3 regions of the Halomonas sp. A020 genome follow, and region 3 is predicted to be linked to each of the others. Evidence: predicted binding sites of a transcription regulator. Region 3 holds the regulator's gene; each other region holds the start of a gene.
What was found. The regulator FliA, encoded in region 3, starts transcription of late flagellar genes. The targets are predictions, from matches to a motif close to CTAAAGTTNNNNNNNNNNCNGCCGATA.
Positions count from the first base shown of each region.

Region 1: a site for FliA is predicted at 2,572-2,598, ahead of FRH_RS13175 (DUF4019 domain-containing protein). Genes of this name have one in related genera too.
Region 2: a site for FliA is predicted at 6,210-6,236, ahead of fliD (flagellar filament capping protein FliD). Genes of this name have one in related genera too.

Region 1 is NZ_AP022850.1:2,823,777-2,834,508, forward strand. Features, by position in the region: gene FRH_RS13155 (DEAD/DEAH box helicase) at 1-536, opposite strand, end outside; gene FRH_RS13160 (Replicative DNA helicase) at 768-1,190, shown strand; gene FRH_RS13165 (DUF1456 family protein) at 1,201-1,671, shown strand; gene FRH_RS13170 (class I SAM-dependent methyltransferase) at 1,668-2,423, opposite strand; gene FRH_RS13175 (DUF4019 domain-containing protein) at 2,644-3,054, shown strand; gene FRH_RS13180 (VTT domain-containing protein) at 3,107-3,709, opposite strand; gene FRH_RS13185 (DUF1206 domain-containing protein) at 3,721-4,530, opposite strand; gene FRH_RS13190 (hypothetical protein) at 4,732-5,190, shown strand; gene FRH_RS13195 (AraC family transcriptional regulator) at 5,236-6,066, shown strand; gene FRH_RS13200 (LysE family translocator) at 6,052-6,645, opposite strand; gene FRH_RS13205 (methylated-DNA--[protein]-cysteine S-methyltransferase) at 6,812-7,672, shown strand; gene FRH_RS13210 (glutaminase) at 7,707-8,627, opposite strand; gene FRH_RS13215 (cytochrome P450) at 8,844-10,214, shown strand; gene FRH_RS13220 (alpha/beta fold hydrolase) at 10,229-10,732, shown strand, end outside.
Region 2 is NZ_AP022850.1:713,251-723,982, reverse strand. Features, by position in the region: gene FRH_RS03315 (ABC transporter ATP-binding protein) at 1-656, shown strand, start outside; gene FRH_RS03310 (ABC transporter permease) at 653-1,414, shown strand; gene FRH_RS03305 (nucleoid-associated protein) at 1,462-2,475, shown strand; gene FRH_RS03300 (TerB family tellurite resistance protein) at 2,535-3,035, shown strand; gene FRH_RS03295 (exopolysaccharide biosynthesis protein) at 3,032-3,625, shown strand; gene FRH_RS03290 (YqhA family protein) at 3,733-4,302, shown strand; gene FRH_RS03285 (serine hydrolase) at 4,334-5,329, opposite strand; gene FRH_RS03280 (hypothetical protein) at 5,696-6,016, opposite strand; gene fliD (flagellar filament capping protein FliD) at 6,325-7,671, shown strand; gene fliD (flagellar filament capping protein FliD) at 7,881-9,281, shown strand; gene FRH_RS03265 (FliC/FljB family flagellin) at 9,518-10,720, shown strand.
Region 3 is NZ_AP022850.1:1,430,658-1,441,389, reverse strand. Features, by position in the region: gene FRH_RS06635 (ribonucleoside-diphosphate reductase) at 55-804, opposite strand; gene FRH_RS06630 (adenosylcobalamin-dependent ribonucleoside-diphosphate reductase) at 855-2,966, opposite strand; gene FRH_RS06625 (hypothetical protein) at 3,171-3,734, shown strand; gene FRH_RS06620 (sensor domain-containing diguanylate cyclase) at 3,731-5,743, opposite strand; gene FRH_RS06615 (OmpA family protein) at 5,767-6,438, opposite strand; gene FRH_RS06610 (MotA/TolQ/ExbB proton channel family protein) at 6,443-7,258, opposite strand; gene FRH_RS06605 (RNA polymerase sigma factor FliA) at 7,292-7,999, opposite strand; gene FRH_RS06600 (flagellar protein FlhE) at 8,026-8,418, opposite strand; gene FRH_RS06595 (hypothetical protein) at 8,534-9,130, opposite strand; gene flhF (flagellar biosynthesis protein FlhF) at 9,127-10,732, opposite strand, start outside.

The DNA of each region.
Region 1 (10,732 bases), 1.4 Mb from region 3:
TTCTCCGGCAGGCGCACGATGATTTTGTGGATATCATCGACAAAGCCCATATCGACCATTCTGTCCGCTTCGTCCAGCACCATGACTTGTAGTTCATCAAAGTGGAGCGCGCGCTGATGCGCCAAATCCAGCAGCCTGCCCGGTGTGGCGACCAGAATATCCACCCCTTCGATCAAGCGCTCTTTTTGCGGCGCGGTATCCACACCGCCATACGCGGCCATTGAGGTTAGCGGGGTATGCTTGCCGTATTGCGCCACGCTGGCTTCCACCTGAACCGCCAGCTCGCGGGTGGGAACAAGGATCAGCGCACGGATGCGTTTACCGCGCAGCGGCTCTGCTGCTTTGCTGAACTGTTCCAGCAGTGGCAGCACAAAGGCAGCGGTTTTACCCGTGCCGGTTTGTGCGGTGGCGATTAAATCTTTGCCCGACAGAATGGCAGGAATCGCTTGTTCTTGGATGGGCGTTGGCGTTTTGTAACCGAGTTCGGTAATCGCCTGAACGAGAGGGCTGGATAAGCCTAGTTTTGAAAAGGGCATGAGAAGCTCTGACAGAGTGTCGTAAGGGGTGTCGAAAATAAAAAGTGGTGCAGCATAGCGTAAAATCAACCGTTCGTTGCTCGAATACGCGTTTATTTCCATCCAACCTTTCCCCCGTACCCCCATCCCCACAAGGTATAATCCCCCCATTCACCCAGAAGCTCACGCTTGCCGGGTTTGTTATGAGTCTGTTTTGCGTCATCTGTTACTGAGCAATAGGGGTAGTGGTCCATGATTAACACCAAAATTTACAAGGCAGTGTACGAACTCGCCGAAAAGCTGATGAAGGCCGCTGCCAAAGATGACCGCGCCACCTTTGAAGCGCTGTATGCTGAGCTGCAGGCGATCTGCACCGAGCACGAGAACACCGAGAAAGACCACCCGGAGCAGTGGGAAACCCTGGCCGACTTCACCGAAGAGCTAGAAGACGCGCTGCCGATCTACCAAAAAGCGCTGGATAAGGCGGTGGCGAAGCAGTCGAACGACCACATTGCCTCGATTGGTTTTTCGATGGCGGCACTGCAAGTGGAGCTGGGCGACACCCAGGCGGCGATTGAGCGCTTGCAGCAGGCCCAGGCCAGTGCCCACACTATTGAAGATAACGAACTCAAAGCAGAAATTGATGAGCTGCTGGCAACATTAACTACCGGTTAGGAACCTGATTTTGACCAATAACGATATTTTTCGCCGTATCCGCTACACCTTTGATTTAAAAGACAACACCATCGTGGATATTTTCGCGCTGGCAGAAGTGCCCGTTACCCAGCCGCAGGTCACCGCGTGGCTGAAAAAAGACGAAGACGACGCTTTCGTCACGATGAAGAACCGCGAGCTGGCCGCGTTCTTGAACGGTTTCATCAGCTTTAAGCGCGGCAAGCGTGAAGGCCCACAGCCTGCGCCAGAATCGCAGCTGAACAACAATATGGTGTTTCAAAAACTGCGTATTGCGCTGAACATGAAGGCCGACGATGTATTAGAAGTGTTTGAGCAGGTGGGGCTGCCGCTAAGCCATCATGAGCTCAGCGCGTTTTTCCGCAAGCCGAGCCATAAGAACTACCGTGAGTGTAAAGACCAAATGCTGCGCAATTTCCTGATGGGTATTCAGCTTCAGCTGCGCCCGAACGATAAAGGCTAAACAAGGCCCTCGCGCTTCACACACACGAAGATCGCATTGCCTGAGACGTTATCCCAGGGCGTGATGGTCTGGTAATCATGCTCAAACACGTGCACCTCGAAGGTAGGCTCCAGCAGGGCGATAAGTTCGCTAAAGCTGACCGCCACCATGGGGTGCTCGTCGTTCCACACCTGCGTTGCGCCTGCCTCTGTTTTCTCAATGCTCAGCCGTAACGACTGCCGTGCCCCTTGCCCGCTGTAGTGCCAGCCCGAGCGAAAGGTGAACGCGGCGTCTGCCTGTTTCGCCGTGTGCTTAACGAACAGATCGTTATTAATGCGCTGCTTATCTACCCCGTTAAAGCAGAACACGCCGCCCTCGCTTAAGGCGCGCTGGGCGCTGGCAATGCAGTCGCTTAGCTTCTCTAGACCATCGCTGTAGTGGATGGAGTAAAGAAAGCAGGTGATGAGATCCAGCGGTTCGTCGACCTCAAAGCTGCTCATATCCTGCAATGAAAAGTGCGCCTCTGGGCAGCGTTGGGCGGCGATATCCAGCATCGGCTGGTTAATATCCAACCCGCTGCTGGTGTAGCCAGCATCCAGAAAATAACGCACGTGAGGGCCGGTGCCGCAGGCTAAGTCCAGATGGCGTTTGCCTGTGTTACCAAAAATTTGGTGCAGGCGACGAATAGCGTTGCTTTGGGCCTGGTAGTCGATGTCGACGCACATCAAATCGTAGTAGCCAGAAAGGTCGGTGTAGAGTGCGTTAACGGACATGATGGCCTAATGGTGAGGGCTGAAATACATTGGGTGGCGCATAGTAAACGAGCGGTTGGGGTTTGAGAAGGCGTAGGAGTGGCTTGGCCAAGCGGCGATCAAATTTGCACTCTTTCACAGTTTGGCTAGCGCTTTAGGGTTAATGTGATTAAAGAAATCGTGTGATGGTCCGATAACTACTAAAGTCGCACGACACATTCGATTGCCATACGAGGCTGCCATGCCAAAACCCTTTGCTCTCATTCTCTCTGCGTTGCTCCTGGCGATGACTTCTTATGTGCAGGCGTCTACCACCGAGGCGGCGGAAGCGGCCGCGCTCGCTTGGCTGGAAGCGATCGATCAAGGTGAATATGAGCAGGCTTGGGAAAAGTCGTCACCGCTGTTGAAGACGCCGCTTTCCCCCACCATGCTGCAGCGCGTGGTGACGCTGGCCCGCAACGATTTGGGCAGCGTCGAGTCGCGGCGGCGCATCCGCATGTCGCAGTACACCTCGATGCCTGGGGCGCCGCGCAACGACTACAAAGAGTTCGCTTTTCAAACCCAGTTCACGAACAACCAGCGCGTGGTCGAAGTCGTCACGCCACATCTGGAAGAGGGCACGTGGCGAGTGAGCGGCTACTACGTGCAGTAACGTGATTCGAGCGCCCATCAATAGCCGCCAACGTTGGCGGCTATTGTGTTTTCTACACGATCAGCCCCGCCAGCGCCTGCATCCCCAGCACCAACAGAAGCACCACACTGCCCAGCGCTAGGCTGGTCTTCAGCGCGTGGCGTTTCCACATGCTTTCCACTCGGTGCCCAAAACGATGTACCAGCCACGCCAGGCCATAGTAGCGCAGCCCGCGAGCCATCAGTGCTGCCAGGGCGAACAGCACGATCGGGTAGCCCGAGAGCCCAGCGGTAATCATCGCCACCTGGAACGGAATCGGCAAAATGCCAATCGCTAAAATGGCGGCAAAGCCGTATTGGTCGAAAAAGCTCTGAAACGCCTGATAGCTTTGCTGCATTCCCATGAAGTCGATGAACCAAGTGCCGACGGACTGGTACAACACCATGCCCACGCCGTAACCGACGATGGACGCCGCTAAACAGCCCAGCGTGGTGGCGGTGGCCATTGCCCAAATGCGTTGACGATTCACCGCCATGAGCGGAATCAGCACGAGTTCGATGGGAATCGGCAAAATGATGGTCTCTAGGAAAGAGAGCGTGGCGAGCAGCCACAGCATGTTTTTCGAGCCGTTGATACGCTCGAACCACTGCTTGGTTCGCGTGGAAGTGAAGGCCATGGGTCGAGTCGCTATACGGAAGGGTTGATGCGGCGATAAATCGCCGTGAGGAGGCTATACACGCCGAATGCGAACAGCCCGATGGCAACGAACGCAAGCAGCCACTGGCCGAAGGCTTGGTGTCTCAGCGTGCTCAAGGCTTCCGCCGTGCCGCCTGCTTGGCTAGGATTGTATTGGTACGCCGCGATGATAAATAGGCTGCCCACGATCACAAAGACGAGACCCCGCACCGCCAAGCCAAAGCGACAGACGGGGTATGCCCAACGCTGCACGTGAGTGGGCATGGAGAAGTGGCGGTCGAATTTGGCTTTCCACCCTTTAATGGCATGGGCAATGCCTGCGCCAATCAAGACTGCGCCTACCGCCGCGACCAGCCAGCGACCTAATGGCTGCTGCATCAGCCAGCCAGCGGCATCCTGTGAGCCGCTGCCAGAGCCACCGGATGCACCCAAGCTGACGATCAACTGAGCCGCAAAAAAAGCCAGCAGCGTGTGCGTCACGGCACTGACCAGCAATCCCGCGCGGATCGCCAACCCTTTGGGTTGACTGCCATGGCCGTCGGTGTCTTGAAGCGCTTGCAGTGTGCGCCAAGTGGCGTAGCCCACTAGCCCAAGGGCAATGATACCCAGCATTACTTTGCCGAATGGGGCGGCCAATACGCTCTCTAGTGCGCCACGACTGCCTTCGGTTTGGCCGCCCTGGCCTAACGCGGCGAGCGCGGCTAAGCCGCCTACCAGTAAATACACGATCCCCCGCGAGGCGTAGCCCAAGCGGGCGAACAGTTTAACCGCATCCCGATGTGTCGGGGGTTGACTGGCCATGGTGTCCTCCTGACGTGAATGGCGTTGCCGATCCTTTCGGCGGCCCATACTGTGCATGGAAAAGGGTATTGTCCAGCGTAGACCATGCGGCGGGCAGCGTTAGGGCATGGCGGTACTTTTATAGAGAGCACCGCTCAAAAGTGCCATAGTGGTTCTGGGAAGTAGTCAGTAAGCGTCTTCATGTGTCATGGATCGAACCCTATGAGCGATCACCACATCGTTTTTATTCCAGCAGACCCGCATTACCTGCCCGCGGAGGAGCAGGTATCCCGTGCTAAGGAGACGTTATGGCAATGGATGCCGGAAGCCGAATCGCTTGAAGCCGCCGTGTCTGAATACGTGCAGTTTCATGACTGCGGCAGTAATTTTGAGTACGTTCGTTGTCACCTGTGTGGGCAGGAGCTGACCCTTCCCCAGTGGCATCTTCTGATGGATCAAGATTACGATTTAGTGCGCGGGTTTGGGCTAATGCCGCAAACGCTTCCATGCTGTGGAAGTGTGGCCAGCGTGAACCAACTCGACTACTCCTTTATGCAAGGGTTTTCACGCTTTTCTCTCACGGCGATTAACCCCAGAACGGGCGCGGTGAGCCCCCAGCAAGCGGAGCTATTAGAGCAACGGTTGCGTCATCGTCTTCTGGTGATTTATCGCCATGTGTAGCGTGTCGGCGCATTGGTCAATACGAGGGTGAACGGATAGGTGAACATGAATAAAGCACAGCCTATTTTCTGGCGTGACGAGCGTATGCCCCACGTCGAACTGCGCAAGATTCAGGATGTGTGGCAGGTATGTTATGCCCCTCACAGCCATGCGCATTGGTCGCTGGGGGCCGTGACCGCCGGGGTCAGTACGTTTCGATATCGCGATGCCTCACATCAGATTCGTGCCGGTGACATGGTCATGATGAACCCTCACTGGGTGCATGCCTGTAACCCCATCGCCAACCAGCCTTGGGCGTACCTCATGCTGTATGTGGATGCTCGCTGGATGAGCGAGTTGCGCTATGGGCTTGGCCTACTACCTGCGCCAGAGTGGCAAGACATTGCGACTGCGGTCATCCGCCGGCCGAGTCTCTTCCACTCGTTTTGCGAGATGGCCGACGGTTTGTTGGATGAGCACGTCGCGATCGAGCGCAAGCGGCAGGCAGTCACCGCCTATCTCACTACGCTGATGAGCGAACTGGCGGAGGAGCCACCTCTGGCACCCGCGCCGACGCCTGAACTGCTGGCCCAAGTGGCAGACTATTTGCGCACGCACTGCGCCCGCGATATTTCGCTGGAAGAGTTATCCCAGCAAACGGGGTACAGCACGGGGCATTTGATTCGCGCGTTCAAGCAGCACTACGGCCTGACGCCCCATGCCTATTTGATCGATCAGCGTATTCAGTTAGGGCAGGCGGTGCTGAGGCAGGGTCAGCCCATCGTCGAGGCGGCGCTCACGGCAGGGTTCAACGATCAGCCCCATTTTCAGCGAACCTTCAAGCGGCTGGTCGCAGCGACGCCCCACCAATACCGTGCGCCGTCATTCAAGAAGTAGAAATAGCGCGCTTGCTGCCAAGCCGACCGCCAAGCAGCGGTTGATCGTCAGGAGCACGATAGGCCGGTGCAGGTAACGTTTGAGAAACGCCCCCGCGTACACCCAGCTGGCCAGCGACAGCCAGCAGATCGGTAGATAAAGCGCGGCGAATAGGCCAATCAAGTAAGGATCGTTGCCGTTGGTATACGCGCCAATGCCTGCCGCCGAGGCCAGCCACGCTTTGGGGTTGAGCCACTGCATGGCCGCGCCGGTGATAAAGCCGGGGGCTTTGTGGGGGTCGTGCTCGCTCACTCGTCCATCGTGCTGACATAAACGTACGCTGAGGTAGAGTAAGAACATGATACCGGCCCACCGTAGCGCCTCCTCTAGCCAGGGCGTGACATGCAGCAGCGAATAGAGCCCCACGCCAATGCCCAGAAACAGCGCAAGGAACCCAAGCGTCGCTCCGGTCACGAAGATGAGCCCTTTATGAAGGGGGTAGTGGGTACCGCTGCTCAAGCAAACGATATTGACCGGCCCCGGTGAAATGGACGCCGCCAGGGCAAAGGCCGACATGGGTAGCAGTAGCGATGTGCTCATGATGATCCTCCAGAAGGGAGGTGATAGTGTGCAAGCGGGGCGCGATCTGGGTATTGCACAAAATTGATATGTGACGTGCGCAAGATTCGGGTGGGGTTGGGCGTGCTCGCTGGTTATGCTTGGGTCACGATAGGTGGTTCGCAACGATGCCTGAGAGACCGACGCGATGAACGACTATGCCCGAATAGAAAAAGCCATGGCCTTTATGGTGGCCAACGCCACCCAGCAGCCGAGTTTGGAGACGGTGGCGGCGCAGGTGCATTTGAGCGCGTTCCATTTTCAGCGGCTGTTTTGCCGCTATGCAGGCGTTAGTCCCAAGCGCTTTTTGCAGGCGCTGACGCTGACGCGGGGAAAGCAGCTGATTGCTTCGGCCCAGAGTCTTAGCGACACCGCTCATGCGCTGGGCCTGAGTGGCGGCTCGCGGCTGTACGACCATTTTGTGACGCTGGAAGCGGTGACACCCGGCGAGTTCAAGCGCCAAGGGGAGGGTGTGGAGATCGTTTATGGCATTCATCCCACGCCGTTTGGCGAGGTGTTGGTGGCAGCAACGCCAAGGGGTATTTGCCGAATGGGGTTTCTGGCCGCCACGTCCGAGGCAGAGATGCTGGCTCAGCTCGCCGCTGAGTGGCCGCGCAGTACGATGCGCCACCAGCCAGAGGCGACCCGCTATGCCGTCGATGCGCTGTTCGAGCCAGGGAAAACGGCTGCGCCGGGGGCGCTGTCGCTACACGTACGCGGCACCAATTTCCAACTCAACGTATGGCGCGCACTGCTGATGATTCCCGACGGACGGCTCGCCAGCTATTCGCACATTGCCCAGGCGCTAGGCGCGCCAACAGCATCTCGGGCGGTGGGGAATGCGGTGGGCGCGAATCCGGTGGCGCTGTGGATTCCCTGCCACCGGGTGATTCAGCAAAGCGGCGCGCTGGGTGGCTACCGCTGGGGGCTGGAGGTGAAACGCAACGTGCAGGCCTGGGAAGCGGCTCGGCACCTAGAGCCGCAAGCGCAAGAGAGCGTTCAGAGCTAACCCCGCCTGGTGGCTAAAACCTAGTGGCTAAAACCTAGTGGCCAAACACGGACCAGCCGGTGCGTTGTACGAACATCTCCAGCGCCCGTGCGCCTAGCAGGCTGTTACCGAAGCGATCCAGCCCCGGCGACCACACCGCCAGCGATCCACGCCCTGGGGCAATGGCCAGAATGCCGCCGCCCACGCCGCTCTTGCCCGGTAAGCCTACGCGGAAAGCAAACTCCCCCGAGGCGTCGTAGTGGCCGCACATCATCATCAGCGAATTGATCCGCCTCGCACGCTGGGGCGACACCACCCGCAAATTGCTGGGCCGGTTGATCCCGTCGGAGGCCAGGAAGAGTCCAGCGTGGGCTAGCTGGTCGCAGCTCATGGCGATGGCGCACTGGTGAAAGTAGGTGCCGAGCACTTTATCGACATCGTGTCGCAGCCGCCCAAAGGCCTTCATGAAGTGGGCCAGCGACGCATTGCGATCTTTGTGCTCCATTTCCGACGCGGCGACCTGATGATCGAAACAGATGCTGTTGTCGTCGGCGATATAGCGCACGAAGCTCAATATCTCCGCCAGCGTCTCTTTGGGCGCGTGGCCCATCATGATGGCATCCACTACCGCAATGGCCCCGGCGTTGATGAACGGATTACGCGGTTTACCGCTCTCGTGCTCAAGCTGAACGATGGAGTTGAACGGATCGCCGGAGGGCTCACGGCCGACTTTCGACCACAGCCCATCGCCCCATTTGCCTAGCGCAATGGTCAAGGTGAACACCTTCGAAATGCTCTGAATCGAGAAGGGCGTCGTCGCGCAGCCCGCCGAAAAACGCTGGCCTTCGACCGTGGCCAAGCTGATCGCAAACTGGCTGGGGTCCACATGAGCCAGCTGGGGGATATAGTCGGCTACGGTGCCGCGTTCGGTTTCCAGGGCCAGCTCGGCGGCAATCTCGTCGAGTATCTCTTGCATGTCGGGCGTAATCGTTGGGTGGTGGGAGCCGCTACCCTAGCGGAAAATGGCCAGGCTGTCTGCGGGCATTGCCTTGATGGCATGGGCCATAACGCTAACTTAGTTAATGCTTGGCTTGATTTAAGTGCTCGTTGCGCGAAGGGATAGGTGAAAGCCTTGCGTGTGGTAGAGGTGGCTCTAGACTGTCACGGTAGCCGCATCACTCAAGGAGCAGGAATGGATAGGAGATCCACCCCTGATGGGTTGCCGACTGCAACGCTCAGGGAAACCATCGCCATTATCAGTCAAGTCATGGCCCCCAACGTGGCAAAGGGGGTCATTCGTCGTCGTCCAAACGTCGTTGGGATGGTGGAGCGTTTCGGCCTGGATGCGAAAGGCATTCGGCAGTTGCAAGCGCTCAGCAAGAAGTATGGCCGTGGCCCACTCATGCTGAAAGTGCCGGGCAAAAAGATGGCAGTGGTGCTCGATCCCGCTGATGCCAACCATGTGCTGGAGCACACTCCGGAGCCTTTCGCGACGGACGAAGCGCTGAAGCGCAGCGCACTCGGTCACTTCGAGCCTGACATGGCGCTGGTGTCCCACGGGGAAGCACGCCAAACGCGCCGCCAACTGAACGAGCGGGTGTTACAGAGTGGCTGCCCGCATCACCTTTTTGCCGATGCATTTACCCAGGTGGTGGAGGAAGAGGCCGACGCATTGGTGGCGCGCACCAACACACGCTTCGATGAGCTGGACTGGCCGACCTTTCAACGGGCGTGGGAGCGTATCGTACGGCGTGTGGTGCTCGGCGATAGCGCCCGAGATGACCGCACCGTCACTGGCGAATTAGTGCGGCTTCGTAAGGCCGCCAATTGGGGCTTCATGCACCCCAAACGCAAACGCTTGCAGCAGCGGTTCGAGCAGCATTTGGCGTTTTACTATCAGCAAGCCGAGCCCCACAGCCTGATGGCGATGCTGTTTCACCATTCGACCGAAGAGACCGACAGCGACCAAGCACCGCTTCAGCAAGTGCCGCAGTGGTTGTTTGCCTTTGACCCCGCTGGCATGGCGGCGTTTCGAGCGTTGGCGTTGCTGTGCGCGCACCCAGAATTTGCGGCCAGAGCGTTGGATGACGTAAACGACACGCCTCCACCTGACATGGATTGCCTCAAGGCAAGTGTGTTGGAGGCGCTGCGCTTGTGGCCCACCACCCCACTTATTTTGAGACAGTCGACGCAACCCACGCAGTGGACGCCTGGGGAGATGCCTGCTCACACCTCTGTACTGATTCATACGCCTTATTTTCATCGCGATGAACGCTATTTGCATGCGGCTCATCGGTTTACGCCTGAGATGTGGCTTCGCCCGGACGGCGAGAGGCGATGGCCGCTGGTGCCATTCAGTGGCGGGCCTGGCATCTGCCCCGGTCGACATATCGTACTGCTGGTGACTAGCCGCTTGCTCGCTGCGCTTCTGCGGCGGGCGCGCTGGGAGCTGCATCCTCCAGGAAAGCTGAGCAGCGAAACCCCTATGCCGGGGTTGCTTAGCCCGTTCCACTTGCGCTTTCGCTTGGAGCGCTTTTCGTCCGATGACGCCACCACGGCCTAACAGGAGACCCTGCCATGCCACATGCCCAGCCTACTACCGGCTTACGTTTCGATGTGCTGGTGAATATCTTGCCGGCTGAGGCCGATATTCCGTCATTACAAAGCTATACCACGCGAGATGGCGGCACATTGAGTTACCGTTACTATGCTTGCCACCACTATGCCAGCCACCGCGCTACTCAGCAGGCTGCGCCGTCGACGCTGTTGGTGCTGTTACATGGCTCATCGGCCAGCAGCCATTACTTGGCGCCCATGGCAGAGTACCTAGCGACATCGGCCGGGTTCGATGTCATCACGCCGGATTTACGTGGCCATGGACCAAACCCAGCCAAACGTGGCGATGTGGACTATATCGGTCAATTAGAGGACGACGTAGCCGACCTGATCGAGCATGCTAAGCGTGAGCATGCGCCCTATGAGCGTGTGGTGATTGGTGGGCACTCTTCGGGCGGAGGGTTAGCACTGCGCTTTGCAGCGGGCAAGCAAGCAAGCCATTTAGCCGGGGTCGTGCTATTGGCC
Region 2 (10,732 bases), 720 kb from region 3:
AAACGGTGTGGAACACGGTGAGTTTCAGCCGCGGCCTGTTTGGCAAATCCCCCAATCCAGCCCATATCGAAAAAGTGCTCAAGTCGCTCTCACTGTGGGATAAGCGTCACAACCGCTTGATGACGCTCTCCGGCGGTATGAAACGCCGGGTTTTGATTGCGAAAGCACTCTCCCACGAGCCGCGCATTCTGTTTTTGGATGAGCCGACCGCCGGGGTGGATGTCGAGCTTCGCCGGGACATGTGGGACGTGGTGCGCGGGCTGCGCGATGAGGGGGTGACGATCATTCTCACGACCCACTACATCGAAGAAGCCGAAGAGATGGCCGACCGCATTGGCGTCATCAATCGCGGCGAGATCGTACTGGTGGAAGAAAAAGCCGCGCTCATGAAAAAGCTGGGCAGCAAGCAACTGACCCTGCAACTGCATAGCCCGCTGGCGGAATTGCCGCCCGCACTGGCGCAGGAAGCGCTCAGCTTGGCCGCCGACGGTCATGAGCTGGTGTACACCTACGATGGTCGCCAGGAAGAGGAAGGGCGCGGGATCTCTACCTTGTTAACGCAGCTAGAGCAGGCGGGCATTGGCTTTAAAGACCTACACACCCGGCAGAGCTCGCTGGAAGACATCTTCGTTGACTTGGTGAAGGAGCGTTCATGAACCTCTATCCCGTTCGCGCGATTTACATGGCGGAGATGGCGCGCACCCGCCGCACGCTGCTGCAAAGCGTCGTCTCGCCGGTGATCTCCACCTCGCTCTACTTCGTGGTGTTTGGCGCGGCGATTGGCTCGCGGATCACGGAAATTGGCGGCGTGAGCTACGGTGCCTTCATCGTGCCTGGCTTGATCATGCTCATGCTGCTGACCCAAAGCGTCTCGAACGCCTCGTTTGGCATCTTTTTTCCCAAATTCTCCGGCAGCATCTATGAGATTTTGTCGGCGCCGATCTCCTATCTAGAGATCGTCGTGGGCTACGTAGGGGCGGCGGCCTCGAAATCGATACTGCTGGGGCTGATCATTCTCGGCACCTCCAGCTTCTTTGTGCCCCTGCAGATCGCCCACCCGTTCTGGATGCTGACGTTCCTAGTGCTGACCGCCGTCACCTTCAGCTTGCTGGGGTTCATCATCGGTATCTGGGCAGATGGCTTCGACAAGCTGCAGCTCGTGCCGCTGTTGGTGATTACCCCGCTCACGTTTTTAGGCGGCAGCTTCTACTCCATCGATATGCTCCCGCCGTTTTGGCAGAGTGTGACCCTGGCGAATCCGGTGGTCTATCTCGTCAGCGGCTTCCGCTGGAGCTTCTACGGCATCAGCGATGTCAGCTTAGGGGCCAGCGTGGCGATGATCTTGCTGTTTCTGGCGGCCAGTCTTGCCACCATTGCCTGGATTTTCCGCACTGGCTACCGCTTGAAGCCTTGATATCGATGTGCGCTAGTCGACGTTTTTTCAAAAGGTGATGTTTGTTTATGCCGCTACTACACAGTACCGTTTACCGCTTGGAGCCTTCCCTCGACGGCGAACGCTTGAGTGTGACTGCCCCACCTACCGAGGCCGACACCGCCAGCGATGACGCGGTGATGGCAAGCTTGGTGAACGCGCTAAACGACACTTACAACACCAAGGCAAAAGGCTGGGGGCGTTTTGCCGAGCAGGGTGAGCAAGCGGGGCCGTTGGTGGCGTGGCTCAAGACGTATCAAGCCGACGAGCAAACCTTTGCCCAGTTGGCCAGCGCCATGGCCGAGCGGCTGGCTCAAACGCTGCAGGGCCAGCTCTCGGTGGGCGGTTTCTTGGTCATCGCCCATCTTCGTCAAGGTGACACCGAAACGCTGTTCATGGCGCTCGTGCATCAGCGGGAAGGCATTGGCTTCAACGACGCACACCAGGCGGTGCCCGCCGCCCAGCTCAATACGAGCCAGCTCACCCTGGCGGCCCGCATCAACCTGACCCAGTGGCAGAGCGGTACGGAAAGCACGCAGTACGTGTCGTTCCTGAAGGATCGCGGCGGTAAAAAGCTGGCCGACGGCGTCGCGGCGCTGCTAGGGATGGAGGAGGGCATCGATGCTCCTGCCGAAACCCGTACGCTGCTGAAAGCCTTTAGCGACTACGTCGAAAAAGAGGACCTGGACGACGATGCCAGCCGTGAAAAAACCGATACGCTGGTCGACTACGCCCACGAGCAGTTACGCCGTGGCGAACCCATGACGCTGGAAGAGCTCTCCGAGCTCGTCGACGAGCAGCAGCCCAAGGCGTTTTACGACCATATTCGCAACGCCGACTACGGCCTTTCGCCGGAAATTCCGCCGGACAAACGCACCATCAGCCAGTTTCGTCGCTTTACCGGTCGCTCTGGGGGCGTCTCGATCAGCTTTGATTCACACCTGCTGGGTTCCAGTATTGAATATGACGAAACCCAAGATCGGCTGATCATCAAACAAGTGCCCAAACAGCTCAAAGAGCAGCTTGCCAAGCGCAAGGATTGAGGCGGCACTCTCGAGGCATCTTGGAGTCCTAAGCTAGCCACTGACAGGAGGAGTTCGCCGTGCTGGATGCCATTCACTCTTTTTTTCAACAGGCCCTCTCTGCGCCTGAGCAGCGTGATGATCAAAGCCTGACCCTGGAGCTAGCCTCGGCAGCGCTACTGTGTGAGGTGATGCGCGCGGACTACGATCAGAGCGACGTAGAGCGCGCGGCCCTCAAGCAAATGCTGATGGCGCGCTACCGGCTCGATGAGCAAGATGTCAGCCAGTTGATGGCATTGGCAGAGGCGGAGGTCGACGATGCAGTGGATCACTATCAGTTCGTTAGCCTGATCAAACAGCACTACGACTACGATCAGCGCCTGGAGCTGGTGAACCTCATGTGGGAGCTGGCCTGGGCCGATGGCTCGCTCGACCCGCTGGAAGAGCATCGCATTCGTCGGCTGGCGGATCTACTTTACGTCAGCCACAGCGACTTCATTCGCAGCAAACTCAGCCATTCACCTGACGAGAGCGCTATCCATCGCAACACTCACGGCAAAGGAGCGCCGAGACGCCCATGAGCGATACGCAGGAAGCAACGAATTTAACCGAACTGATCCACACCATGGAACGGATGGAGCGGGAAAACGCGCAGGTTAGCGTGGATGATGTGGTGCATGCGGTGGGGCGGCGCTCGTTTGGTCCGCTGCTGCTGTTGGCAGGCTTGATTACGCTGGCGCCGATCATTGGTGATATCCCCGGAATGCCAACGCTGATGGCCGCCTTGGTGCTGCTCACGTCGGTGCAGCTTTTGATCGGTCGAGCAACGTTTTGGCTACCTGGTTGGTTGCTCAACCGCTCTTTGTCTCGGCATAAATTCGATAAAGGGCTGCACTACATGAAAAAACCGGCCCGTTGGGTCGATGGACTGCTGGGCGTGCGCTTGGCGTGGATGACGGGCTATATCGGTATTCGGGTGACGGCCTTCGCTTGCCTGCTGGTGGCGTTAGCGATGCCACCCATGGAGTTCATCCCTTTCAGTGCCAACGGCGCTGGATTGGCACTTTCGCTGTTTGGGCTGGGGTTGGTGGCGAGAGATGGCCTGATGCTCGCGCTGGGGTTTTTGCTGACGGGCGTAACGTTTACGGTCGTCTTGATGAATCTTATTTAATGCTTACCAAGCGCTGCTTGTGAACTGGCTCCGCTGGTCGACGTGTTAGGCAGAGTCAAGGTACGTTTGTGATGGGCTTGGATACCATAAGGAGCAATGCGTCTACGATGAGTCACTCACCTTCACCTCAGTCGACACCGCCACCCAAGCCGCCTCACGAGCAGTCTACTTGGGAGAGGCGTATCGAGACGGCGCTGTGGAATTCGCGCTTTTTGGTCATGCTGGCGGTGGTGCCAAGCCTGCTGGGCTCGCTGATGCTGTTTATCGTCGGTACGTTGGATATTTTCAAGGTAGTGGGGGATGTGCTGCACTACTACTTGGTGGACGACAGCCAAAATATCCATGACACCCTGGTGCCCGACATCATTATCGCGGTGGATATCTATCTGATTGCCATCGTGCTGCTGATTTTCGGGCTGGGCGTGTATCGATTGTTCGTCTCGCGTATCGACCAAGCCGAGGTGCGTTACCCCGCCCACCCCTTCAACGTCGCCTCGCTGGATCAGTTGAAAGACAAAATCGCCCGCGTGGTGATTCTGGCCGTGATCATCGAGTTCTTCCGCGCTGTGGTGGACATTCGCTTCGCCACACCGCTGGATGCGATCTACTTGGCACTGTCCGTACTGGCGCTGGCCGCTGCGCTCTACTTGATGAGTTTGGCGCATAAAGGGGAGTAGTTGGCGAGGGCGTGACGTTTCTTGCGCCGCGCTACTCATCCTCCAATAAACCGACGACCAGCTCATTCAACCATTGCTGAAATTGACCGCCGGGAGAGGGCGGCGTTGGGTCTGACGTAATCACCACCGTCATGTCGCGCTCAGGAATCACATACAGCGCCTGCCCGCCATATCCTCTCCCGTAAGCAACGTCTTCACCCGCGAGCGTCGTCATAAACCAGCCAAAACCGTAGCCATCGCCTGTCCAAGGCGATTGGCCTCTGGGCGTCCAAGAGGCTTCTACCCAACCCTCCGGCAGCACGCGCTGGCCATCGGTCCTGCCGTCATTACGGTATAGCTCCCCAATCGCAATGAGCGCGCGTGGGGAAAGCTGCATGTCGTTCCCACCAAAATAGATCCCTTGAGGGTCCTGCGGCCAAGGGGGAATCGCAATACCAAGCGGCTCGCCCAGCAAGCGCTGCGCAAGTGCAAGCGTGCTTTCGCCGCTGGCCTGAGTCAGCGCTGCCGACAGCAAATGGCTGGTGCCAGTAGAGTAGAGCATTCGACCACCAGGACGGTCGACGAACGGGCGTGTAAGCGCATCGTTGACCCAGTGAGCGCTAGCTACCCAAGCGCCGTAGTTGCTGCCGGAGGTGCGCTCCAACCCAGCCTGCTGGGCCAACAGGTGAGCGACCGTGATGTCGTTGACTCGACGATCGGCGCTGCTCGGCACGCTATCGAGTAGCGCTACGAGGGGCTGATCCACCGATTCGATAATGCCTGATTCGATGGCCGCGCCGGTCACGGCGGCCAATACCGTTTTAGAAAGCGACTTGACGTTGGCAGGCTCCGAGACGCCGGGACCGCCCTGATGATGCTCATGAATGATCGTACCGTCATGTGCCACCACGACGGTGTGTAGACGATCGAGGGTTCGGGCCTGTCGATCGAGTGCTTGCAGCGCCTCCGATGAAGGGGCTGACGCAAGGACCGGCGTAACGGTCAACGCACTTATTGCACACGCCAGCATAAAAGCCGTCGTTTTCATGGCGATACCTGAGAAGAGAGTGGTACGGCTCTGAAAGCCATGCACAGACAAGGTTCCCTCAGCGGAACGCTGACGGACATTACGCAAACCGATGAAAAGCCTGCTACGCTAAAAGCACCCGTTGAAGGGAAGCAACCCTTTGATTTCCATGAAACGCAAAAGCAAGGAGTGCCATTATGCGTAACATCATCTATATCATCGGCCTGATCGTTGTCGTGCTGTTTATTCTTTCGCTGTTAGGGCTGCGCTAAGCGGTTCTCTCAGAATCGAAGCGTTAGTACTGAAATATCAGTGCTAACGCAGCGCGACATCAGCATCTGCCAACGCCCGCTTTCTCAGCGGGCGTTTTCATATCGCTAATGATGCTCAAGCGCAGTCGGCGGCACCTTGACCAAACATATCGAACATTAGCTCTCGGCCCAATGGCGTCAACACCAAGCGGCCATAGTCATTGAACATGGCGGCGTCGCTCTTTTCCAAGGTGGTTTGGCAAATCGCCCAGCGCGGGTGCTGCTGGCGAAGCCTATCCAGCTCTTGGCGGGACAGACCTCGCTGTGTCAGTGTGATGGTTTCGAGCACGTGTCCGCTCTCATACAGCATTTCGGCCACGCTGGAGAGACAGTGTCGTAAGCTGCGCTGAATATGGAAGGAGGCGGTCGACGCAGAGTGTAACGCTTCGGCGGGCATGGGGGAGGCTCCTGCATTCGCAGCAAAATGGATGTGCTGCAGTGCATTATAATGCAGGAGGGGGATTAGACCAAGGTCTATATCAGGTGCTGGGTAGCGTCATCCAATCGCCATGTAGGCTGTCTACACTGGCCAACAAAGTAGATGGCTCATCCAGGGAGTGTGAGGATTGTCACCCAGGATGGGGGGCGCCCTAAAGTTTTTGAAACGCTGGCCGATAAAACATCAATAACTACTTCGACATCGAATCGTATTGGATAAGGGGCGTCAGCACGGCAGGCGGCTTTTTCAAAAAAGGACAGTAACGTATGGCTTCCATTTCTTCATTGGGTATCGGTTCAGGGCTGGATCTCAACGGCCTGCTCGACCAGTTGCAAGACGCTGAGCGCGGCAAGCTGGCTCCCATCGAACGGCAACTGGAAACCCAGCAAACCAAGATATCTGCCTACGGCCAGCTGCAAACGGCTTTGTCTGCTTTTCAAGACGCGGCCGACGTACTCAATGACAGCTCGCTTTATGAGAGCCTTTCTACCAACGTGGGAGGTGAGGCGCTCTCGGCAACGGCGAATGGCGAAGCGCAGCCCGGGAGTTATAACGTTACGGTGGATACGCTGGCGACTCGCGGTACCTTGGCATCGGTAGGCGTGACTGCCCAGGACGAGGCGCTTACCACCACTGAGCAGACGCTAACGTTCACCTTTGGTGATGGCAGCACGCAAGGCGTAACCATTGCCGCAGATAGCTCCCTCGAAGACATACGCGATGCTATCAATGCCAGCGAAGAGTCCGGCGTTAATGCGACTATCGTTTTCGATGGAACGGATTACCGGCTAGCGCTAAGTTCGAGTGAGACGGGCGCCGAGGCCTCTATCACCAATTTTAGCTTTTCTGACACGGCACCTTTTGCTGCCGATATTGATAACACATTGCAAACCGGCACCGATGCCTCTCTGAATGTAAACGGCATTGCCATTACCAGCCCTACTAATCAAGTAGAGGGTGCGATTCAGGGCGTCACGCTCAACCTTCAGGCCGAAGGCGACAGCACGGTGAAAGTCGAGCAAGATACTCGTGCAGTGCGCGAAGCGATTACCGGCTTTGTCGATGCCTACAACGATCTAAAAGGCACCATTGGCGAACTCACTAGCTTTAATGCTGAAACCGGCGCTGCCGGTGAACTGCTGGGTGATAGTGCGGTACGCACGGTGGAGTCTCGTTTACGCAGCGTGTTGGGTGGTGGCGTAGAGGGCCAGTTCTCCATGCTGACGGATATCGGTATTTCGTTGCAACGAGACGGCACGCTGGAAATCGATAGCGGCAAGCTAGATGATGCCATTGCCAATGATCAGGATGCGCTCTCTGCCTTTTTTGCAGGCGCTGCCGATAACGAAGGTATGGCAGGCCAAGTCAACCAAACCATCGAGCAGCTGTTAGGTAGTAATGGCACGGTATCCGGTGCTATTTCTGGTGCTGAAACCCGCATTGAGTCGCTGGGCGAGCGTTACACGCGCATGGAGCAATCCATCGAGCAGACCATTTCTCGCTATCGTACCCAGTTTGGTCAGTTGGATAGCATGATCGCTCAAATGAACCAAACCAGCAGCTACCTTACCCAGCAGTTTGATGCGCTAGACGCTCAGTTAGGCCGCGACTAAATGCACTAGAGCTAAAAATGTTGCAAAACGCCTGCGCTAAGCAGGCGTTTTTGTTGAAGGAATGAGCTATCTGTCGTTAAGAGGTAAAAAAAGCCTAAAGTTGGCCGCTGTTCCGTCGATAAACATGCTATCTATCCAGTCGCAACGCCACCGTTGGCGCATTTTATTAATGACTGTGGGTTTAGCCTTTTGCATCGAGGAACATCTGCATGGCGACAATAACCTCCCTAGGCGTCGGCTCTGGCCTGGATCTCACCGGTTTATTAGATCAGCTTCAAGAAGCGGAGCGCGGTAAACTCGCGCCTATCACGCTGCAGAAAAAGCAGCAGCAGGCAAAAATTTCTGCCTATGGCCAGCTGCAAACGTCATTGAACAGTTTTCAAGATGCGTTAGCAAAGCTCAACGACCCGAAACTCTACCAAAGCCTTTCTGCGAACGTGCGTGGTGATGCCATTAAAGCCACGACGTCTGCCAGCGCGCTGCCCGGTAGCTATCGGGTAGAGGTATCGCAGTTAGCCACTTCCGGCACGCTGGCCTCAACCCGTGTGACTGACCGAGACACCGCGCTAGACCTCCAGGGCGCGACAGCCCTACGGCTGGCTTTTGGCGGTGCGGACTCTGTGGATATTGATATCGCCCCTGGCAGCAGCCTCTCCGCGATACGCGATGCCATCAACGCCAATAAAGATGCAGGCGTTAACGCCACCATCATCAACGATGGCCAAGGCTACCGGCTGGCGCTCAGCTCTAAAAATACCGGCGCGGATGCTTCTATTGCCAGCTTTAGCTTTGTCGATACCAGTCAAGACCCGGCGGTAACGGTAGCAGGCCCTTTTGGTGAAGATACCGCCACCAAGCGTGCGGGCGAAGATGCAGCACTGACGGTCAACGGTATTTCCATTAGCAGTGCCAACAATCAAATAGAAGGGGCCATTCAAGGGGTCACGCTGAACCTAGCCGAACTCAGCATTGCCGATGGCGAAACGGCGACCAGTACCATCAATATCGAGCGCGACACGCTAAAGCAGCGCGAAGCCATCAACGGCTTCGTAAAAGCGTTCAACGATTTAAAAGGCACCATTGGCAAGCTCACCAGCTTCAGCGGCGATGCTGACACCGCCGGTGAGCTGGTAGGCGATAACACCGTACGCACCATTGAAGGTCGCCTGCGCAGTGTGCTAACGGGCGGTGTGGAAGGTGGCGAGCTAGGCACCTTGAACCAGTTAGGCATCACTTTGCAGCGTGATGGTAAGTTGAAAGTGGACGACGCTAAGATGAGTGATCTCGTCGCCAATAGCCCCCAAGCGCTGAGCGATTTTTTTGCAGGTGATAAAACCGCGAACGGAATGGCAGGGAAACTCACTACCACCGTAGAGCAAATGCTCGGCAACAACGGAGTCGTCAAGCTGGCCATTAGCGGCGCTGAAAACCGCGTGAAAAGTCTAGACGAACGCTTTGTACGCATGGAAGTGACCATCGAGCGCACCATCAGCCGCTACCGCTCTCAGTTCGGCCAGTTAGACGCGATGATTGCGCAAATGAACAGCATGAGTTCCTACCTCACCCAGCAATTTGATGCGCTGGATGCACAGCTGGGGCGTAAGAGGTAATCGCTACCCGTTGTCCGCTAGCCCCCATCGTCAGGGGGCTTTTTCACTTCTGAGGTAAGAGGCAGCGTCGAAGGTGACTCCAGCCTACTACCGATATCGCCCAGTTACCAAATATTACATAATTTTTTACTACTTCCCCTAAAGGTTCTCCTCATCAGGCCGTTAATCAATATAACGGCGCAACAAGTAGCCGAAAAGCGGGCCTGACGGCCAGTTCACACGCAAGGAGAATCACCATGTCAGTGATCAATACCAACATTACTTCCATGATTGGCCAGCAGAATCTGCGCGAATCTCAAAACGCGCTTACGACTAGCATGGAGCGTTTGAGCTCTGGTATGCGCATCAACAGCGCAAAAGACGATGCGGCTGGTCAAGCAATTGCAAACCGTATGACTGCGCAGATCACCGGCCTGAACCAAGCTAGCCGTAATGCTAATGACGGTATTTCTATTGCGCAAACTGCTGAAGGTTCACTGAACCAAATTAACGACAACGTCCAGCGTATTCGTGAACTAACTGTTCAAGCACAAAATGGTACGAACAGCCAAGCTGACTTGGGTTCTATCCAAGATGAAATTACCCAGCGTCTAGCAGAAATCGATCGTATCTCCGCTGAAACAGACTTCAACGGTACCAAGGTGCTTGCTGATGGTGTTCAGGCAATGGACATCCAAGTGGGTGCAAACGATGGAGAAACTATCTCTATTGCGCTTCAAGCTATCAACTCTAGCGCCCTGAATATTGATGACTTCAGTGTTCGTGGTATTGAGCAGCCCGAAGCCGTGACCTTTGGCAGTGGCTCAACTGAATTGTCTACATTAGTTGTAGATGGTACCACCTTTAATTTTGGTTCTGCAGCCTCAGCTGATGCTAGTGCGAATGCAGTAACTTTTTCTGCTGCGCCGACCTTGAATACCTCCGCCGTACCTGCAGGCGTGACTTCAGCAACGCTTGTACAGCGTGAAGATGGCAGTTTCCTTGCACGAGTTGGTTCTGGTTCTGCAGCAGATTTCTACGAGGTTGATTTCGCTGTCGCCACCGCAGGTACTGCTTCAGCAGCGGCCGTACTTGAGTTTTCTATTCGTGGCGGAGCTGAGGCACAACCCCTAGATGCCGCCCGTGCAGGTCTAACCGATGTAGCAGCTAATGTAACAGAAGCCACAGCTAACCCATTGGCTACGCTTGATAGTGCACTGAGTACTATTGATGGTTTGCGTTCTGAGCTGGGTGCGGTGCAAAACCGTTTCGAAGACGCCATTACTAACCTTGATACCAATGCTACTAACCTCTCTGCTGCTCGTTCACGCATTGAAGATGCGGATTATGCCGTTGAAGTGGCAAGCATGACCCGTGCTCAGATCCTTCAGCAGGCGGGTACCTCTGTTCTGGCACAGGCTAATCAGATTCCGCAGAACGTTCTTTCTCTGCTGGGTTAATCTGACACTTAG
Region 3 (10,732 bases):
TGCGACGTGTGCCGCCCGCTGGCCCAGCGCGCAGCACTTAGCAAAGGGGGCGCGTCAGCCACACTTGGACCAGCCGCATCCGGCGTAGCAGGTAGGACAGCCATCCATCATGATCAAGTCCCCTCGGCACTCGGGGCAGGTGCCCACGGTGGCCGGCGCGCCGCTGGCGGATACAGGCGCGCCTGAGGCCTCATCGACAGTTGGACGCTCCTCGGGCTGCCAAGCATGGCCATGCTGCATTCGGTGGGCGTAGCGGGCAACCAGCGTCTCGACCGGCACTTGGTGGCCGTCCTGATCCAGAAAGCCACGCCGATAGAGAATCTGCTGAATCGACCAAGCAATCGCCGCCACTTCAGAATCGTGAAACATGGGCTTATCCCAGCGATTCATGCCACAGCGCACCAATCCCTTATCCCAGGCCACCTTGCGAAGATCCGCCACGGCCTGCGTGACATAGCCGCCCCGCGCCGCTAGCGACAGGCTACGCATCGTGGCAGTGATCCACTGATGCTCGCTGGAGAGCTGGCCCGACGGAAAGAAAAACTCCACCGGGCGCTCGATCACCACGCGCTTACCACCGATCACCCCCTCCACCGGCATGAACGACACCAGCAAATAGACCTTCTTACGCCCTTCGGCCCCCACGTAGGAGATCTTCTCCGACACCGCCTCCAGCGTCCCCTCCGGACGCGAGGGGATACGGACCGTCAGCGGGTCCTCCTCGGCCAACACGGGCTCGGGGGTAGGCCGTTCCGGCTGTTTGATTCGGTAACCGACAATTTTCGACGTGATTTCGACCGCCATAACGCTCTCTCCCAATGTTTGACCGTTGCTCAAGCCTACGCGTGCGCTGGTTACCACTTACCGTAAGTGCCCTCTTTCAAGGCATCGAACAGGTTGGCCGCGTTGTGCTCCTCACCGTCATAGAGCACTTTTTCATCGCCCGTCAGTTCCAGCGTTTCGCCACTCTCTAGTTCGAAGACGTAGGTGGTGTTCTTGAGATCGTCTTCCCGCACCAGCACCCCTTGAAACGCTTCTGGATTGAAGCGGAAGGTCGTGCAGCCTTTCAAACGGCTCTCATACGCCTGCAAATAGAGGTCTTGGAACTGCTCGAACGGGAACTCGGTCGGCACGTTGACCGTTTTGGAAATGGCAGAATCTACCCACTGCTGCGCGGCGGCCTGCACGGCGACGTGCTGTTCGGGCGACACCGAGTCGGCGGTGATGAAGTAATCCGGCAGATCGCTTTCTACCGCATCGGCAGCGATGAAGTGGCGATAGGCGGCCAGCTCGAAGGAGACCACTTCCACCTGCTCCTTGGTCTTTTTGCCGGACTGAATGATGTTGCGGAAATAGCGATGTGAGAACGACGGCTCGATACCATTCGAGGCGTTGTTGCCCATGGAGAGCGAAATAGTGCCCGTCGGGGCAATCGAGCTGTGATGAGTGAACCGCGCGCCGTGCTCGGCGAGCTGCGCCACCAAGTCCGGCTCCAGCTCGGCCACTTTGGCCATGTATTGGCTATAGCGGGCATGCAGAATGCGGCCCGGCACTTTGTCACCGACCTCGTAACCGTCGCTGGCCAGCTGTGGGCGCTCGCGCATCATTTTTGGCGTGATGGTGTGCTCCTCTTCGAGCACCGGCGCCATGCCCTTCTCTTTAGAGAGTTCCAGCGCTTGCTTCCACCCTTCCAACGCGAGGTGACGACTCACTTCCTCAGTGAACGTCAGCGATGCCTGAGAACCGTAGGGTATCTTCAACATGGTCAGTGTCGAACCGAGCCCTAAAAAGCCCATGCCGTGGCGGCGCTTGGCTTCGATTTCGCGCTGCTGTTGGGGAAGCGGCAGTCCGGCGATTTCCACTACGTTATCGAGCATTCGGGTAAAGATCGCCACGACGTTACGATAGCGCTCCCAGTCGAAGCGCGGCTCGGCGCTAAACGGTTCGATCACGAACTTGGTCAAGTTGACCGATCCCAGTAGACAGGCCCCTTCTGGTGGGAGCGGTTGTTCACCACACGGGTTGGTCGCGCGAATATCTTCACAGAACCAGTTGTTGTTCATACGGTTGACCTGATCGATCAAGATGAAGCCTGGCTCGGCGTAGTCGTAGGTGGAGGCCATGATCGTGTCCCACAGCTCGCGGGCCTTGATCACTTCGACAATGCGGCAGGCCACGCGCCCCTGATCATCCACCGTGTAGCCCTCTTCGATCACCGGCCAGTCGCGGTAAATGATGTCGTCAGCACTAACGTCCTCTTTTTCACCTGGGTGCAGCGGAAAAGCCAGCGGCCAGTCGGCGTTGTGCTTCACTGCTTCCATGAACTCGTCGGTGATCAGCAGGCTAAGGTTAAACTGGCGCAGCCGCCCGGCTTCACGCTTGGCCTGGATGAAGTCCCGCACGTCGGGGTGACCGACATCGAAGGTCCCCATCTGGGCACCGCGACGTCCCCCGGCGGATGCCACGGTGAAACACATCTTGTCATAGATATCCATGAAGGCCAGCGGGCCATTGGTGCCCGCGCCTGCGCCAAACACGAAAGCGCCTTTGTGTCGCAGCGTCGAAAAGTCGTAGCCAATGCCCGCGCCCGATTTCAGGGTCATCCCAGCATCGACCACGGAATCGAGAATATCGCGCATGGAGTCATGGATGGTACGCGAGACGGTGCAATTGATCAGACTGACGGCGGGTTTGTAGGCGTCGGCACCGGCATTGGAGAGAATACGGCCGGCGGGAATCGCGCCGTTCTCCAACGCCCAGCGGAACTTGGGCAGCCACTCGTCAGCGTGCTCGCCCTCGACGGCCGCTAGCGCGCGCGCCACGCGTTCGAACGTCGCCGAGACATCCTGATCTACCGGCTGGCCATGGCGATCTTTCAACCGATATTTGGCATCCCAGATCTCTCTTGAGGGGGCCTGCAGAGGGACCTCACTGGATGTCTTCATCGCCTTGGCTGCGGTGTTCATGTCACGAAACTCCTTCACGAGGGATCAATAGCGGCTAAAACGGCCCGATGATACAAGGCATCGCCAGAGAGTATAGCCCCGACTTTCTACTATATCGGCTGCTTTTTTTAGACAAACCCACTAGATATAGAAAAAACAGCACCTTACCCTTTTGATTATTCACAACACGCTATAGGCTTAGGGTTTTCGATGACGATACGATCTATGAGCCCCACTCGCGCACTCTCTTCCTACGCGTTGTCCACGCTCCTGCTGGCGAACCCGGCGCTGGCGGCCACGTTCAACGTGAGTTCTACCGAACCCCACGGGCACTGGCAGTCGATGGCCCTTAGCCTTGGCGACGAACGCCACTTCCGCGCCGTGGAGACCCACAGCTACTCAGACGCTACGCTCAGCGTGAACACGACCCAGGGTGTCTGCGACCTGCCTTGGCTCGAGATGCGAGTGACGCTGGCGCAACAGCAAGGCGAAAGCCGTGCGGTGAACCTCGTGCCGACGCGGCTACGCATCGACGACCAGCCGATCATCGACACCATGGCGGAGTTCATTACCGAGCGCGGCGATGACGGCTTTTATGCCCATTTCTATTTGCAAGATATGGAGACGCTGATCGAGGAAATGCAGTCGGGGGAACAGCTCTTCCTTGGCTTCGATCAGAACGAGCGGGAGCCTTGGTACATGACCTTTAGCCTGGCGGGTGCAGATGCGGCCATCTCGCGCATGCAAGCGTTGTGCAGTGCGGCCGCCGAGACGGCCCGCACGCCTTAAGTCACGCGCTCTTCGGCGAGTTCTACGCGGTTACGGCCGCTACGCTTGGCTCGATACATGGCAGCGTCGGCCCGGGCCATCAACGTTTTACAGCTATCGCCGGGCTGCCAAATGGCGACACCGATGCTCACCGTGATGGGCTGATCCAGACCGCTGACGTGCAGTGTCGCCACCAGGCTACGCAGCCGCTCAGCCAAGCCGACCGCGGCGTCCATGTCCGAGTGCGTGGCGAGCACCACGAACTCTTCGCCGCCCCAGCGGCCCAGGTGGTCACAGCCACGTAGCGAGGTTTCCACCAGGCGCGCCAGCGATACCAGCACGTCGTCGCCCACGCTGTGTCCGTGGGTATCGTTGATCTGCTTGAAGTGATCCACATCGAATAGCAGCAGCGCAAAGGCAGCGCCGTACCGTTTGGCCGCGACCAGTTCGGCATCGATGGCCTGTTCGATACGGTAGCGGTTCCACACCTGGGTGAGCGGATCGAAGTGGGCGAGCTGCTCCAAGCGCTGATTAGCAGCGGCAAGCGCCTTACGCTCACGCTCTAAATGCATGTTCAGCGTGCTGATCTCGTAAGCGGAGATCGCCAGCGTCAGGTCTTCTCCCAGGTCCATCACCGCCAGGCGCTCGACGCGCTGCCACGCCTCGCTTTTGCCCACTACCTCTTCGCACCAGGCCGCCGACGGCGCCACCATCACCGGGGGTAGCGGTGCCGAGGTCGGTTGCATCGCCCAGTAAAGCGTTTCTACCTGCTCGGGGCGAAAGAAGATCAGCCAGCCGCGCTGAGCCACGCTCATGGGCAGCGGCACGGCCAGAATGCCACATTGGTCTGGCATGTTCAGGGATTCGGTCAAGGGCTCGCTGGCCACGCCACGGGTACACCAAGGCCCGCTGTGTCGATGCGCTTTGTCGAGCCGTTTGACGAACTGAGCGACGACTGCGGCGTCGGGCGTATGACCGTCCGCGTAAACGCTGCCTTTCAGCCACAGTGCAACACCGTGGGCGCGAAACAGCGAGCACCATGTCTCCGCTTGGGCTGACAACAACTCGATGGGGCTTTGCGGCTCGACACGGGCATTCGTCGAGAGCACCAAACTATCTTGTACGCGCTGAAGATAGCGGGCCTCTTGTCGAGCCCTGAGTAGCAAAAGCCGCTGGGTCGCCATCTGGACGAGGGTGCGAACGGCATCGCGGACTGGCGGCGACACCGGATGAGGCGCTGCCGAGTGGCAGAACAGCAAGCCCCACAGCCCGGTGTCGCCCTGCATGGCCAGGCTCATCGCACCGCGTACGCCCAACCGTTGCAAGTAGCGCTGACGCTCCGGCGCGGGGGCACGTAAAAAGCAGTGGCGCAAATCGACGCTCTCGCCCTCTGGCGTACACGGCAGCGGCGGTTCTGCATGGGCGCTGGCGTCATGAATCAAACGGATCGGATGGCGCTCGTAGGTGCGGCGCAGCGTGATCGGAAAGTCACTGGCAGGAAAGCGTTGGCCCAGCAGCGCAGGCAGGTGCCCGCCTTGCGCTTCGGCGACGATCAGCCCGTGCCAATCGCTGTCGAAATGACAGACCGAGACGCGATCATGACCGGTGAGCTGTTGCACGGCGGTCACTAAATAATCCAGCAGTTCTTCTTGATGGGTCGCTTCGGCTAGACGCATCAAGCGCTCGTTGACGGTCCCCAGCAGGCGTCGTTTGCCCAGCGGGCTGAGGGGCTCGATTTCGACCACCACGTGGCGATGCGTGCGATAAGCGTGAACCTGCAGGCGCGTAGTGTCATGTAGCCGACGGAAGGCCAGCGGGCTCGCTAACCGCTGGCGTCCATGCAGCTCTTGGCGCAATCGCTGGCTCAACCGCTTGCCCAGCACGGTGGCGGGGGAAATCGCACGGAGCTCGGTGTCTGCCAATCCCAGCAGTTTGGTTAGGTTGCGACTGACCGCCTGAATGCGCCGACTCTCACCGTCGAGCACCATGACGGCGCCAAACGATTGTAGTAGCGAGTGATGCTTCGACACGCAGATAGCCTCGAGATAGTGCTTTACCCCTCGACCTGCTGCCTCAGCAGCAGTTCAACGCGCCGGTTGGCTGCTCGCCCTTCCGAGGTAGCGTTACTTTCCATGGGTTGGGTGTCGGCATAACCGACCGCCCGCATACGTGAAATGGCAATGCCTTGCCGCTCTAATTGGCGCACGACCGCAATGGCACGGCCTACTGAGAGCTCCCAGTTCGATGGAAACCTCGGCGTCGAGATAGGCACGTTATCGGTATGACCTTCAACGGAGATTTGCCCATCGAAAGTCGCCAGCACGGAAGAGAGTCGTTCTAACACATCTTGCCCTTGGGGCGTTAGCACATCGTTGCCGCTGGGAAACAAAAGGCTGTCGTCGATGCGCAGCGTCACGCCCTCTTGACCTTGCGAGACGCTTACACCGGGAATGTCGAGTCCCACCATATGAGGTTGCAACCCTTCATGGCGTGGCTGAATACCCGTGGCCAAGCTAGCGAGCGGCAGTGAGGTCACGGCGCTGGCGACGCTCAGGGCCTCGTGGCTCTGCCCTTCGCCGCCGCTCGGCGGCGCCAAGGCTAGCAGCAGAACGAACAGCGTGATGAGCAGTGTGAGTACGTCCAAGTAGCTGGTTAGCCAGCTCTCGTCACTCTCACCCACTGCAGCGGGCAGCTCCAGGGCATGCCGTGAGTCGCGGTCAAGCATGGCGCTACCCTTTCAATGCGGAGCCAACGTCGGGGCGGGGTTTGACGTTGGCGTCCCGGATCTCATCGTGGTAGTTCGCTACGAAGGAGTTGAGCGTCTCTTCAATGAACGATGGCAAGCGGCGCTTGGTGATCAATGAAATCCCTTCGAGCACCATGTTCATGGTAATCAACCGCTCCTCGGTGCGCCGCTCCAGCTTGACGGCAATGGGCTTGAACACGAGGTTGGCCAGCAAGATACCGTAGAAGGTGGTCAGCAGTGCTACCGCCATGCGGGGGCCGATGACCTGAAGGTCTCCGGCATCCATGACTTCGAGCATGTTGACCAGCCCCACTAACGTGCCGATCATGCCGAAAGCGGGCGCGTAGGTCGCCATGGTGCGAAAAATTTGCGCTTCGGCGTGTTCGCGGGCTTTCAAGCGGGCGATACGCCAGCGCAGCATGTCGAAAATCTCATCCTCTTTGGTATTGGCGATCACAAGTTGAATACCGGTTCGTAGAAACGGGTTGCGGGTGTGCTCGAGCTCCCGTTCGACGGCCCGCACGTCACCTTTGAACCAGAGCCGCGACATGGACACCAGCTCGTTGATGTCGTCCCGCACATAGGTATTCTCACGGCGGAACACCAAGCCCACCAAACGCACCACTCGCAGCACTTCTTTCAACGGATAGCTGATGAAGGTCGCCGCCAGCGTACCGGTGATGACGATGGCCAGTCCCGGCACATTGATAAAACTTTCGGGCGACTCTGCAGTAAAGAACAGCACGCTTACCAGCAGCAACATGCTGGCAAAGATACCGATCAACGTAGATGGGTTCATCAACGGCTCCTCGCCGAGTAGGGTGAGTGGGTATTAGGATTCATCGTGATCGCGTAAACGCGCGCGCAGACGGCTCACCGCCTGACTGTGTAGCTGGGAGACCCGCGATTCGGTGACGCCCAGCACCGCGCCGACCTCTTTAAGGTTCATCTCTTCTTGGTAATAGAGCGCCATCAGCAGCTTTTCACGCTCGGGTAATGCCTCGATGGCCTCGATCAAGGTGTGTCGCTGCTGCTCATCAAGCAATTGGTCAAACGGCCGATGCTGGGCATCGTCACCCGCCGGCTCACCGCCATCGGCGACCAGCTCTTCGAACGGCAGCAGTTGACCACTGTTGGTGTCATTCAACAGCTGCTGGTACTCGCTCAGGGGCATCTCCAGCTCGCGGGCAATTTCACCCTCTTCAGGGGGGCGGCCCAACTGCTGCTCCAAGCGGCGTACCGCATCGTCCACTGCCCGCGCCGAACGACGTACGCTGCGCGGCAGCCAGTCGCGAGTGCGCAGCTCGTCCATCATGGCACCGCGAATCCGCTGGCTGGCGAACGTCGCGAACGTGGCACCCTGGGCAGCATCGAAGCGTCCCAGCGCCTCTAATAGCCCCACCATGCCTGCCTGGATCAGATCATCTAGCTCAATACTTGCGGGCAATCTTACCTGCAGCGTTAAGGCCTGACGTCGCACCAGTGGCATGTATTGGGTCAACAGCTCACTTTGTTTGATCCTGCCTTGTGCTGTATACATCCTCGTGCCTCGCGGCTGAACGGCCTTTACCGATAATTCACTATCACCTGTAGCCCCTGCACCCTCACTGGCCGCTGGCCCGGCGACAGTGCAAACCGAAAGTGCAGCGGCGCATTTGCCAACATGCCTTCCAGCGCAGTGGTACTGCCGCGCATGCCCGACAGTGCCACGCAGCGCTCAGGGTGACACAACCAAGCGTTGACGGGGTGACTCGGTGGGGTTTCGAACCGCCACTGCACGCGCGTTAGCGTCGCTCCTCCCAGCGGGATGCCTGCTGGTGGCGAAATGGCCTGGCTCTGACTGGTGCGGTCGCTCATGGCGACCAACACGCCAGGCACGTCTCGGCTCCAGCTACCCGTTGCCGCCTCGACGCTAACGACCCACATGATGGTTGCCAGCATCGCTGCGTAGGGGCTCACCCTTTTCACTGTTAACAACTTTACGGCTTTTATCAACGTCTGTCGGGCAAATAGCCTCATACGCGGGCCCTCTATTCGGCGTAGGTCGCTAACGACAGCAAGCCGATCATCTGTCTCAACGTGCAAGCAACAAAAGCTCGATATCCAAATAGTAAGCGGCGGCGTCACGCAAGTTCTCCAGCAGCCCCTGACGCGGCAGGTGCGGTTCATGGAGTGCCAGCAGGCGTCGCGGACCGCCATGCTCTCGCACTTTTCGAAGCACACGGTACATGCTGGCAAAGCCATCGGCATCGCTAGTGACCCATAGCGCCCATCGTGCATGCTCCTTCGCCAGCATGGCCAGCGACGGCGTATCGGCCATGACGACCTGAATCTGCCAATCCTGCGGGTCGCCCGCCCACTGACGCCCCAACGCCGACCACTGCCCCAAACGTCCACGCACTTTATCGACTTGTGCGGCGCCGGTATGCGGTAGCCCTATCACCACCAGCGGTTTCTGAGGGCGCGGTGGCGTCACCGTCGCCGGTTCAGTGGCGGCAGCGACAGTGGGCGCCAGAGCGTCTTGGGTATGCACCGCCGCCTCTTCAGTACTGACCGGCGAGGCAGGAGCGGCGGACGCATGGGTATCTTGTGGTTCGTCCTGTGCGGCTCGCTGCTGACGCTGTAGATCGGCCCATTTCCGCAGGCCCGCCGCTTGATCCTGGCCGCTCATATCAGGTCCTCGCGACTGACGCTACCGAGCTGGCGAATGGCATCGCGTGCCATCAACACGTGCACCAAGGCGTCGAGTAGCGCCGTATCGCGGTGTTTACGCTGACTGCCCAGCAGGCGCAACAGGTCGGCTCGCAACGCTTGCACCGCGTCGTCATCGGCCAAATCCAAGTGACTGGCTACAGCGGCGGCGCCGCTGGCCATGAGCAGGCGTAGCTCGCTGCTCACCTCGCCGCCATCCGCCTCTTTTAGCTGCTGCCAGGCACGCTTGGTCAACGCGGATAGCCCATCACTCTGTAACTGAATGACCAGTAGCGATACAACGTCGCTGCCTAGACGCGCGGGAGTTAGCCAGTAGCGGCGCACGACACGCTTGCTGCTTTCTGGATCGCACACGTCGCCCACCCAGGCCAGCACCGCGTTGCCGGTGGCATCGTGGGCCTCCACGTAGGCTGTCGACAGCTGCATGCGTTGACCACGAAAACGAATGGCAACACGGTGGGTGAGCGTACTCTCTTGAAACAGCGTGCGCAGGGTATGACGCTCGCCCTGGCAGTGTACACGCTGACCGGCGTTGACGGCGCTGACCCAGGTCAAGCGCTGGTCGTTAAGCCATGCCAGCGCGTCGGACTCCGGCAGGGTAGGCAGCAGATGAACGGCGATGTCTGCCGCGCAGCCCGCCAATCGTGGTTGCCACCCAGCAGGTTGGCGATGCTGCAAACGCGTCAGTGCCAACCATGCCCCTTGATCGTCGAGCGCCACGTCCGGCATCGACCAGTCACAGTTGCGCTCGTTGCGCCTGGGCGACCATACGACGCCCATGGCATCGTGGGTCGCTTCCGCGCCAGCCAGCAGCGTGTCTAAACGCTGATCCTGCACCACGCTGGGCAGCGCAGCGATGTCCCAGGCGGCCTCCAAACGGTGAAAATCGGCGACCCGTTGGCGCAGCCGAGTCAGTACCGACGTCAGCCGGCGCCCCTGGCCTAGCACATCCCGCGACCAGCGCGGCAGGCTCGGCGCGCTGGCCGGGCCGCCTTGATCCATCGAAGCGCTCGAACTGGCCGAGAGCGCTTGGTCGATCAGGCCAGAAGGCGTGGCCACGGCCATGTCTTCCGGCACCTGCTGGCCGTGTGATCCAAACAGTACGCGCATGCCGTGGCGCATTACGATATCCAGAACGGGCGCCAGTCGCCCGGCCTCGTCCTGCTTGGTGATGATGCAGTCGTCGAGCTCGGCCCCTGCGGCCCGCGCTGCCTGACGGTAGCGCAACACCACCTCTTCCAGGGTCTCTGGCTGGCTGGCCGCATTGAGCAATAGCACCAGCCGTACGGTCGACTGTCCGCCCTGCAAGTGCGCAATCTGCTCGATCACGCGCTGATCTCGTTGGCTCATCCCAACGGTATCGATGATGACCCACTGTTTGCCTTGCAATCGGCCGACCAGCTCGTCGATAGGCTGTTCTGCGTCGAGCGCGTACATCGGCGTATCCAACAGTCGGGCGTAGATACGTAACTGCTCGTGGGCACCGATGCGGAAGCTATCAGTGGTCACGAGCGCCACCGGACGAGTGCCATGGCGCATGACGAAACGCGCCGCCAGTTTG